Regions from separate parts of the Gottschalkia purinilytica genome, predicted to be linked through region 1. Evidence: riboswitches for the same ligand, from Rfam matches in the RefSeq annotation. Region 1 holds a riboswitch; the other holds the start of a gene.
The links. Region 1 has a riboswitch for cobalamin ahead of CLPU_RS05260 (anaerobic ribonucleoside triphosphate reductase). Riboswitches for the same ligand answer to the same signal wherever they lie in the genome.
Positions count from the first base shown of each region.

Region 2: it holds a riboswitch for cobalamin, as region 1 does, so the genes downstream of both, CLPU_RS14075 (energy-coupling factor ABC transporter permease) here and CLPU_RS05260 (anaerobic ribonucleoside triphosphate reductase) in region 1, are expected to answer to the same signal.

Region 1 covers NZ_LGSS01000004.1:83,015-87,981, forward strand. The annotation lists gene nrdG (anaerobic ribonucleoside-triphosphate reductase activating protein) at 299-808, opposite strand; gene CLPU_RS05260 (anaerobic ribonucleoside triphosphate reductase) at 842-3,163, opposite strand; cobalamin riboswitch at 3,308-3,489, opposite strand; gene CLPU_RS05265 (GNAT family N-acetyltransferase) at 4,299-4,844, opposite strand; gene CLPU_RS05270 (TetR/AcrR family transcriptional regulator) at 4,858-4,967, opposite strand, start outside.
Region 2 covers NZ_LGSS01000018.1:19,439-24,405, reverse strand. The annotation lists gene CLPU_RS14095 (precorrin-8X methylmutase) at 1-18, opposite strand, end outside; gene CLPU_RS14090 (sirohydrochlorin chelatase) at 9-380, opposite strand; gene CLPU_RS14085 (energy-coupling factor transporter transmembrane component T family protein) at 600-1,307, opposite strand; gene CLPU_RS14080 (energy-coupling factor ABC transporter substrate-binding protein) at 1,270-1,572, opposite strand; gene CLPU_RS14075 (energy-coupling factor ABC transporter permease) at 1,562-2,293, opposite strand; cobalamin riboswitch at 2,490-2,673, opposite strand; gene CLPU_RS14070 (HEAT repeat domain-containing protein) at 2,775-3,374, opposite strand; gene CLPU_RS14065 (imm11 family protein) at 3,589-4,134, opposite strand; gene CLPU_RS14060 (class I SAM-dependent methyltransferase) at 4,392-4,967, shown strand, end outside.

The sequences.
Region 1 (4,967 bases):
CAACTTTATCAAATATGTCTTGTAGTTTTTTACAAACAGCAAAAGGGATTATCTTTTATCATATTAAATGTTACAATCATTTTATGGTCATCCTTTCTAGGTGATTGTTTTGTGTGCGCTTAACATGATACTAGAAATTAGACGATTTTTTAGTGGTAGTTTTAGTTATTTAACAACCTATTTTATAATAAAAATCACTTCAATTCACATTAACCTACAATACAAATGATGAATTGAAGTGATTTTAAATAATATATCAAAATAATTCTATATTAAATGTTATATAATATTTTTATCTTTAAATATCTGCAAGTACAATTTCTCTATTAAGCTTTGTTTTTTTTACATCAATAATACGTTGATTTTCAGAACCTCTAAGCTTTAGCATCAGATTTTTCTTTTCAATTTCAAATTTTCCGTCTACAAGTACGTCTATATTATCAAGCAACTCTGTCCATCCATTTATTTCAGAAGAATTCCTCTCTATAAATTCGTAAGTATATCCAGTATATGTAACAATACTGTATCCCAATTTTTTTACTCGTTCTGCTAACTTTGCAAGAGGTTTTGCTTGTTCAAAAGGTTCTCCACCACTTAACGTTATACCATCTAACAGTGGATTTTCTTTTATCATCTTAATAATACTCTCAAAATCAACTAATTTTCCTCCCTTAAAAGAATGAGTATGTGGATTATGGCATCCTGTACAGTTATGTTTACAACCTTGTGTAAAAACTACAAGACGTATACCTGGCCCATCTACAATGGAATCTTGAACTATTCCTGCAACTCTCAACATGTTATCCATCTATATCACCTTACATTCAATAAATAAAATCTTCTATATCATTGATGCATGTTTTACTCTATCTCTTTCCTCAGATCTTTTAGCATCATTGAATCTCTCTAATGTTCCTACCAAATATCCTGTTATTCTTCTAATTCTTTCAAACTTTATATTGCCTTCTTCTCTACCACAGCCAGGACATTCATCTCCAATTATTCCAGAATAGCCACAAACAGGGTCTCTATCAACCGGATGATTTATAGAACCATATCCTATTCCTGTTTCTTTCATAGCTCTTATTATTTTTTCAAAAGCATCAATATTTTGTGAAGGATCACCATCAAGCTCTACATATGTTATGTGTCCTCCATTTGTAAGCTCATGATATGGTGCTTCCGTCTTTATCTTATTAAATGCAGTTGTATTATAGTAAACAGGTACATGGAAACTATTAGTGTAGTATTCTCTATTTGTAACTCCATCTATTTCCCCAAATATCTCTCTATCAATCTTTATAAATCTTCCAGCAGTACCTTCAGCGGGTGTAGCTATTAATGAAAAGTTCATCTTATAATTATTCGCAGCATCGTCCATGCGCTTTCTCATGTGCTCTATTATTCTAAGTCCAAGTTTTTGAGATTCATCTGATTCTCCGTGATGCTTTCCAGTTAAGGCTTTAAGACATTCTGCCAGTCCTATAAATCCAACAGTTAATGTACCATGCTTTAATACTTCTCTAATTTCATCTTCCCAGCTAAGCTTTTCAGAGTCAATCCAAACACCTTGCCCCATAAGGAATGGGAAGTTTTTAACCTTTTTTTCTGCTTGTATTTCAAATCTGTCTAATAACTGCTTTATTACAAGATCAATTTTTTCATCAAGCTCTTTAAAGAAATTTTCTAAGTTTCTATTACTCTTTAAGGCTATTCTTGGTAAATTTATTGTTGTAAAGCTCAAATTTCCTCTTCCATATACAACTTCTCTTGATGGATCATATACATTCGTCATTGCTCTCGTTCTACATCCCATATATGCTATTTCAGTTTCAGGGTGTCCTTCTTTATAGTATTTCAAGTTAAATGAAGCATCTATAAAAGAGAAGTTAGGGAACAGTCTTTTAGCACTAACCTTGCATGCAAGTTTAAATAAATCATAGTTAGTATCACCTGTATTATAGTTCACTCCTTCTTTCACTTTAAATATTTGTATAGGGAATATAGGAGTTTCACCATTTCCAAGACCTGCTTCCGTAGCTAAAAGAAGATTTCTAACTACCATTCTCCCTTCTAATGATGTATCTGTACCGTAATTAATAGAACTAAATGGTACTTGTGCACCTGCTCTACTATGCATCGTATTTAAATTATGAATAAAGGCCTCCATTGCCTGATATGTACTTTTATCAGTTTCAGTATATGCTTTATCTCTTGCAAATTTCTGAGCTTTTCTTATAACTTCTACATTATCAAAGTATTCTAATAAATGTTTCTCTTCAATTTTTACATATTCTTTCTCCATTTTTAAATTAGGCTCTACATTATATAGCTCTTTAATATCTTTAAAAGTTTTTTTTACTAACATCTCTGTATCAGTATTTTCTGTTAGTAACTCTATAGTATTAATAAGATTCTTAGTATAAAATTTTGCATAAGTTTTCGCAACACCAGGAGCTATACCATAGTCAAAGTTTGGAATACTCTGACCTCCGTGTTGGTCATTCTGATTTGATTGAATAGCTATACATGCAAGAGCTGAATAACTTTGAATATCATTTGGTTCTCTTAAATGACCATGACCTGTGCTGAAGCCTTTCTTAAATAACTTTTCAATATCAATCTGGCAACATGTAGTAGTAAGAGTGAGAAAATCAAGGTCATGTATATGTATATCTCCATCTTTATGGGCCTTTGAATATTCAGGTTTTAAAATAAACATATTATAAAACTGTTTTGCTCCTTCTGAACCATATTTGAGCATTGTACCCATAGCTGTATTACCATCTATATTTGCATTTTCACGTTTAAAATCATTATCCTCAGCTTCTTTGAAGGTCAAATCTTCATATATCTTCATAAGCTTAGTATTCATTTCTCTTAACCTTGTTCTTTCTGCTCTATATAATATATATGCCTTAGCAGTTTCAGCCCATCCATTATCTATGAGGACTTTCTCAACAATGTCTTGTATTTGTTCAACTGATGGAATAGTATCAGCAATCTCTTTTTCAGTGTATTCTACCATCTTTTCAGCCAGCCTGAAAGCAGCTTCATAATCTTTTACTCCTACAGAATTTGAAGCCCTAAATATAGCATTTGCGATTTTTTCAATATTAAAGGGTACTTCCCTTCCATCTCTTTTTTTAATCTTTGTAATCATTATAAAGAAATCCTCCTTAGGCTTTGTGATTAGTAATATTAGTATAAGTTCAAAATAAAACCTCCTGTTAAAATTCTCAGGAGGATGAATATATCCAAGTATATAACTTATAATATTCAATACCTTCCTATTCTCCGTAGGATTTAGGTATATAAAATATAGGCAGGTATTCTGACTCTGGCTCATGAATGTTTTACACCTTCCCGGAATACCAGTGGTAAAAGTAAAACATCTCCCCATTACAGCGGCGGGACCGTACAGGACTTGCACCTGATTCCCTTTTAAGTTGCATTTATAATGCAGCCACCTATATTTACACTATATGTTGTGTACTTAGTTTATCATATACTATATCTAGCGTCAACTAGTAATTCTTTTTCTATAGAATTATAATTTATTTATTTTTTAAGAGCCCATAAACATTAAATTTAAAATGAATTTGCATAAAATAGTCTCAAAAAATTAACTATATAATACATGACAAGATTCTATAATTTTCTTGTATTATATAGTTAATTTGCAAATTATTTTTTTATAATATTATCTCGCACTTCATATTTTATATCATTAAATATAAGTTGTACACATCCTATTGAGGGCAAAATGTTAAAGCTTTTTTCAATATAACTTTATAACTCCCAAATTCTATCTTTGATACATTATTTAAAATAAATCTACAATTAATAACATGATTATATATAAAATTAATATGGAATATCTAGCTTAGAGTTATTTTTTGATCTATTCTTATAATTAGCACAAATAGCTTATTTTCTTACGTTTAATGATAATATACCCATATACTAGCCTTCAAATCTTTTTATTTTAACAGACTGTGTGGAATTCTCCCATCCTCTCTAGGTGGGAGATGGCTAATACTAATTTAGTAAATACTGGATGTATTTGCTAAATTGTGATATTATAACTTCAAGAACAACTAAAAACTGAATATATAGAGTTGCTATAGGAAATGCTCTATAGCATAAAATATTCAAGCACTCGCCCAGTTAGTATAGCGAAAACCAAGCATATATGCCAATATAGAAGTTCTTATGTTATATTTCGAGGTTGGTTCAACCTTTAGAGCCTAGATAAACTTGTCTCATTGAGATATTGACTAGGAAGCCATCCACTTCTATAAGTGGTGGTAGTTCACGTATTCATCTTGAAGAATTCCCATATGAATTATATCATGCCATGTTCCTTCTCTAAAAAGACTTTGACGAGAACTTCCTTCGTATTTAAATCCTAATTTTTCATATAATTTGATTGCATTGTTGTTAAAAGAAAAAACCCTTAATGATACTCTGTGAAGATTCATTTCGAGAAATGCATAATCAAGAAGAAGTTTTAACGCTTCTGTTCCATATCCTTTTCCCCAATAATCTTTTTCCCCAATGTCTATAATACATTCGGCATTACGATTTTTATAATCTATATTTATTAATGAAGTAATTCCTATTGGTGTATCTGATTTCTTTTCTACTATAATATAACTTTTAGACGAATGAGATCCCAAAATAACTTGATTAATAAATTCCTTTGTCTCGTCTAAATCATATACATCCAAAAGTGGGTTAGTTGATTGCATAATTTCTATATTATTTCTCCATGAATGATAAAGTTCTGCATAGCTTGATGTCATTTTTTTTAAAACAATTCTAGAAGATTCAAACAACATAAAAAACACTCCTTTATTTTTCTATAATTGGACAAAGCATTTCCTTTAATGAAAAAACTAATACCTTAAGCTGATCATTTACTTTTGTTCTCTCTATACCTAAGTGAAATGTATCTAACATTA
Region 2 (4,967 bases), on a different contig from region 1:
AGGATCTTTTATATACACTTTGCTTCACCTTCTGCTCTTTCTTTTAATATATCTATTAAACCCTCATGATATCCTATAGGATCTGCTACTGAAATTTTAATGTCTTCGTGCTTTTCTTTAGCTTTTTTTAATATTTCAGGTATATCTTCTTTTATATGAATACCTGGGAATAAGAAGTAAGGTAATATAGTGAAGTCTTTTACTCCTTCTTCATACATTCTCTCTATAGTTTCTGGTATATATGGCTTTGATAATTCCATAAAACAACCTTCTACTTTTGATCCTTCTAACTTATTTTTTAATCCTTCTACCACCTTAAAAAATATTTCTCCTGCATCTCCTGCTCTACTTCCGTGTCCTATTACTATTAATCCTTTCATGTATATTCTCCTTTCGTAAGTTAGTTTTTATTTTTATCTACTCATCATTGCATCATCATGAATACATTATTATTCGTATTTTAATTTTTTCACGTATAAATATTTTAGTTATCTATTAGCTTTATAATATAATTTTTAGATTAAAAATAATCATTAAATGATTAAATGATAACAAGTTATTTATAAGTATATATCTCACTCCAGAATATTTAACGTATATTAAAAATTGGCGTAAAATATAGATGTTACTAATATTATATTGTATAAGCATATACCAAGAAATCTTTTACCTGAAAATTTATAATCTCTTTCCATATATACAGTTTTTCCGCTATATCCTCTACTATCTATAGAATCTTTTATTTCTTTCCATCTGTTTAGTATATTTATAAAAAGTATTCCTAATATCTTACCAATATTTTTTATCTTATAACCAACAGAATTAAGCCCTAATCTAGATTCCATAGCTTTAGTTATTATAAAATATTCGTCTTCTACTAAAATTAAAAATCTTATCATATTTTTAGCTATATCATTTATCTCTCTAACCCCTTTTATATTTGAAGTTAAGTAAAAGACATCTTCCATCGGAGTCGTTATCACAAATGAAAATATACATAACACTCCTGATAAGCTTTTTAATATTAAAATAACTGTGTGCTTTATGCCATAGTCAAATACAACAGTTATGGAAGTAAGTAAAGAAAATATAAATATTCCTTTTACAAACTTTATTAATATATGTTTTGGACTTTCAATTATCATATTGAGAACAATCATTACAGCTATATTAAGTAATACTGGCATTGTGAGATCCCTCACAAATGCCAGTATTACAATTGGAAATAAAAATAATATAATCTTTTCTATAGGATGTACCTTTGATAGCTTATTGACTTTCGAAAGATTTATTATCGTTCTTAGCATTCTTCTTTACACCTATATAATAGCCTATCACCATTCCACCTATAGCAGCTTGTAGTGCAAATAATGCACTTTCTATTTCTCCAGAAGGTGGTTCCCATATATGCTCAAACCAAGGCTCAAAGTCTTTGTTTGATTCTAATATATGTTCTTCTGCTAAAGCATCTGCACCTTCTAAATCTCCTGTTCTCGAACCTATTACAAGTGAACTTCCAACTACCAAAACTAAAGCTAATATTAATAATATATTTGTTCTCTTATTTTCCATAGAATACCTCACCCCTAAGAGCATCTAATTCAGTCTTAGAATATTTTTCAATAACATTAAACATTAAGACTGTAAGTATTCCTTCTGCTATTGCAAGTGGTATTTGAGTTACTGCAAATATTGACATGAATTTAGTCCATGCACCTAATATACCTCCTGTTTTAGAAGGCATCGCAATAGCAAGTTGCGTAGCTGTTACCATGTAAGTTATAAGATTTCCAAGTGCTGAAGCAAAGAATATTCCTAGTTTCTTGTTCTTAAAACACTTGTAAACCAAATATGAAACAATAGGACCTACTACTGCCATTGAAAATGTATTTGCCCCTAATGTAGTCAAGCCACCATGTGCTAAAAACAAAGCTTGAAATAAAAGTACGATAAGACCTATGATTGTCATTACAAAAGGACCTAGTGTTATAGCTCCAAAACCTATACCTGTTGGATGTGAGCTACTACCTGTAAATGAGGGAAGTTTTAATGCTGAAAGAATAAAACAATATGCTCCTGCAAGTGATATAAAAAGTTTCATATCTTTAGTTATGTTAGCCTTTTTTCTAATATCTTTAATACCTAGATATGTAAAAGGTAAACACAGTAAGAAGTATGATAAACTCCATGCAGGTGGTAAAAAACCTTCTGCTATATGCATAGCATAAGCAAATTTGGGTATAAAGATTAATACGAGTAAACTATATAAAATTTTGTTTATTCTTTTTCCCAAAGTAACACCTCCTAGTAAATGCTTTAAAACAGAAAAGACTCTTGCCAAACGGCAAGAGTCTTTTTATGTTTATATTTATATAAGTATATTCATAATCTTAACCTAGTAGTTTCAAAAAATTGCCTTTAACTTATGTACTAGATTAAATATAACTGTACAAATATTACATCTCTTAAGCCATTTACTTCCCTCCGAAGTGTAGCGCACATTTTAGGCAGGTCTCCTGACTCACGTGTCATCCTCCTCTTTCCTTCCCAGTGTAAAATGTACACCAGTGGTTATTAAAGATTTGTCTCCGTATACAGTAGCGGGGGCTGTAGTGGCATCTCACCACTTTCCCTATTAAACCCTTACATGGTACCCAAAACGAGAACAGTATTCACTTGTTACTTAATTATATTATTATTCGGAGTTTATTTCAAGGACAAGTCTTATGATTAATAATAAAAAAGTCCTCTGTAGTTAGTGCTATTTTTTATTATTAATTACTTTCGTCTTCCTGTTGTTTAAAGTATCCCATCTTTTTCAAAGCTTTTTTTGCTTCATTTCTTTTCCAAGCTTCCTTATGATCTATAAAAGGTTCAATATATTTAATTAGTTTAGGATCTTTATAGTATCCTAAAGCTATTATAACATGTCCATTTACTTCTTCATCATCTAATAGATCTATTAGTATAGGTATAGCTTTTTCACTTTTTATTCTGCCTATGCCAATTACAACCATTTGTCTTGCACTTCCATGTTTTTTATTTTTAACGATTTCTATATACTCGTCTTCAAATCTTTTATCTTGAATCATGAATAAAGAATCTCCAATTGCCCATTTATAATATCTATCATTACTAGAACTAAATTCTTTAATTAATGTTTCAGTTGCTTCTGTAAATCCTTTCACTCCTAATGCTCTTACTATACCTTCTTTATAGTTACTTCCCTCAAACTTATCAAGGTATTTTAATAATATTGGTACTACCTCTTTATGACACGTCCTTAATCTTCCTATGTCATTAAAATCAGAGATCTCTGGAATTTTTTCTTGTAATTCTAAAACAAACTCATCACATAGCTGATCATCATTCATAGAATATTCTCCTTCGTCTTATAAAACTATTATTAATTCATATAGATACTCTTTTATATACCATTTTATCAGCTTTAATTGGATTTTTGATAATAATATTATCTAATATATTTTTTATATTTTTTATTATAAATTCAAATATGATTGCCTAATTATAACTAATAACACTTCTTATAAAAAAGACGAATACCTATAAAGATATTCGTCAAGATAATTATTCTTCTTCAGAATCCCATACTAAATCAAATTTAAACCCTGTTAATCCACTTTCTAGAACTTTTTCTCTAAATTTATCAGAAACGAATACCTTGCTCTTTGGTTCATCAACTATTTTGAATATGTTATTCCCCTTAACACATTCTTCTTTAAATACATATTTTTCAAATCTCATTATCTTCTTACTATCTTCAAATGTCTTGTATTCTGATTTTTCATAGTCTATACAGTTTAAAACTTTTATTACATTTATAGCGTGAAACTCACCTTCTTCACACCTTAATTCAAGTGCTTCTATACTATCATCTATTAAGTCTTTTAATATATTTAGAGCCTTATAATTAAATATAGGTATTGCAGGGTGAATAAATCCTGGAGCATCACTTAAAAACTCTTCTTCTTCCATTCTAGTTACAGATAACAGTTCCCAAGTATCTTTCTTCTTTGTGCCATCAAATTCAAGAAGTATTAAACAATCTTCTTCTTTTGTTACTTTCATCATATCATATTTTTCAAGTTCAAAATTAAGATGCCATATCCTCAATTTAATCATCTCCCGTATAAATAAAAAATTTCAGATAACTATTATAAGCCATCTGAAATGATATTTTAAATTTATTGTAATAAGAAAATTTCATTATTCAAATTTTTGCACTTATTTCCATATATATCACATTAAAATTATATTGAAATTAATCTGCTATAGTGATATAATTATCGAACGGTATTTAGACATATATTATATCATATTTTATGTCAAATGTCAATAACTTTTTATTTAATTTTAAAGGAGGATTTTAAATGGATAATAATAAAGCAAGTACAACTGCAATAATGTGTGCATTTTCTCGTGCATATCATTCAATGTATGACAGTCCAAAAATATTTGATGATTTTCTTGCACATCATATGCTTACAGAAGAAGAATTCTGTGGTATCTCAAAACATATGGCTAATGGTATTAATTTTTTCAATCCAGAACAGGCTCACTTATATCCTGACCAGGAATCAGCATTAAAATGGGTAATACAGTCACAGATTGCACCTACTACCTTAGCTAGAAGTAAATATACTGAGGATATGTTGGAAAATGCTATCAGGTTAGGAGTAGAGCAATATGTTATCCTTGGTTCTGGCTTAGATACTTTTGCATTTAGAAAACCCGAATTATTAAATCATATAAAAGTTTTTGAGATCGATCATCCTTCTACTCAGGCTCTTAAACTTGAACGAATAAAAAACTTAGGTTGGAACATTAGCCCTAATCTTAACTTTATACCTGTTGACTTTTCAAAAGATAGTTTTGAAAAAGCTCTTCTTAAATCATCTTATAGTCAACACAAACGAAGTTTTTTTAGTTGGCTTGGAGTAACTTAC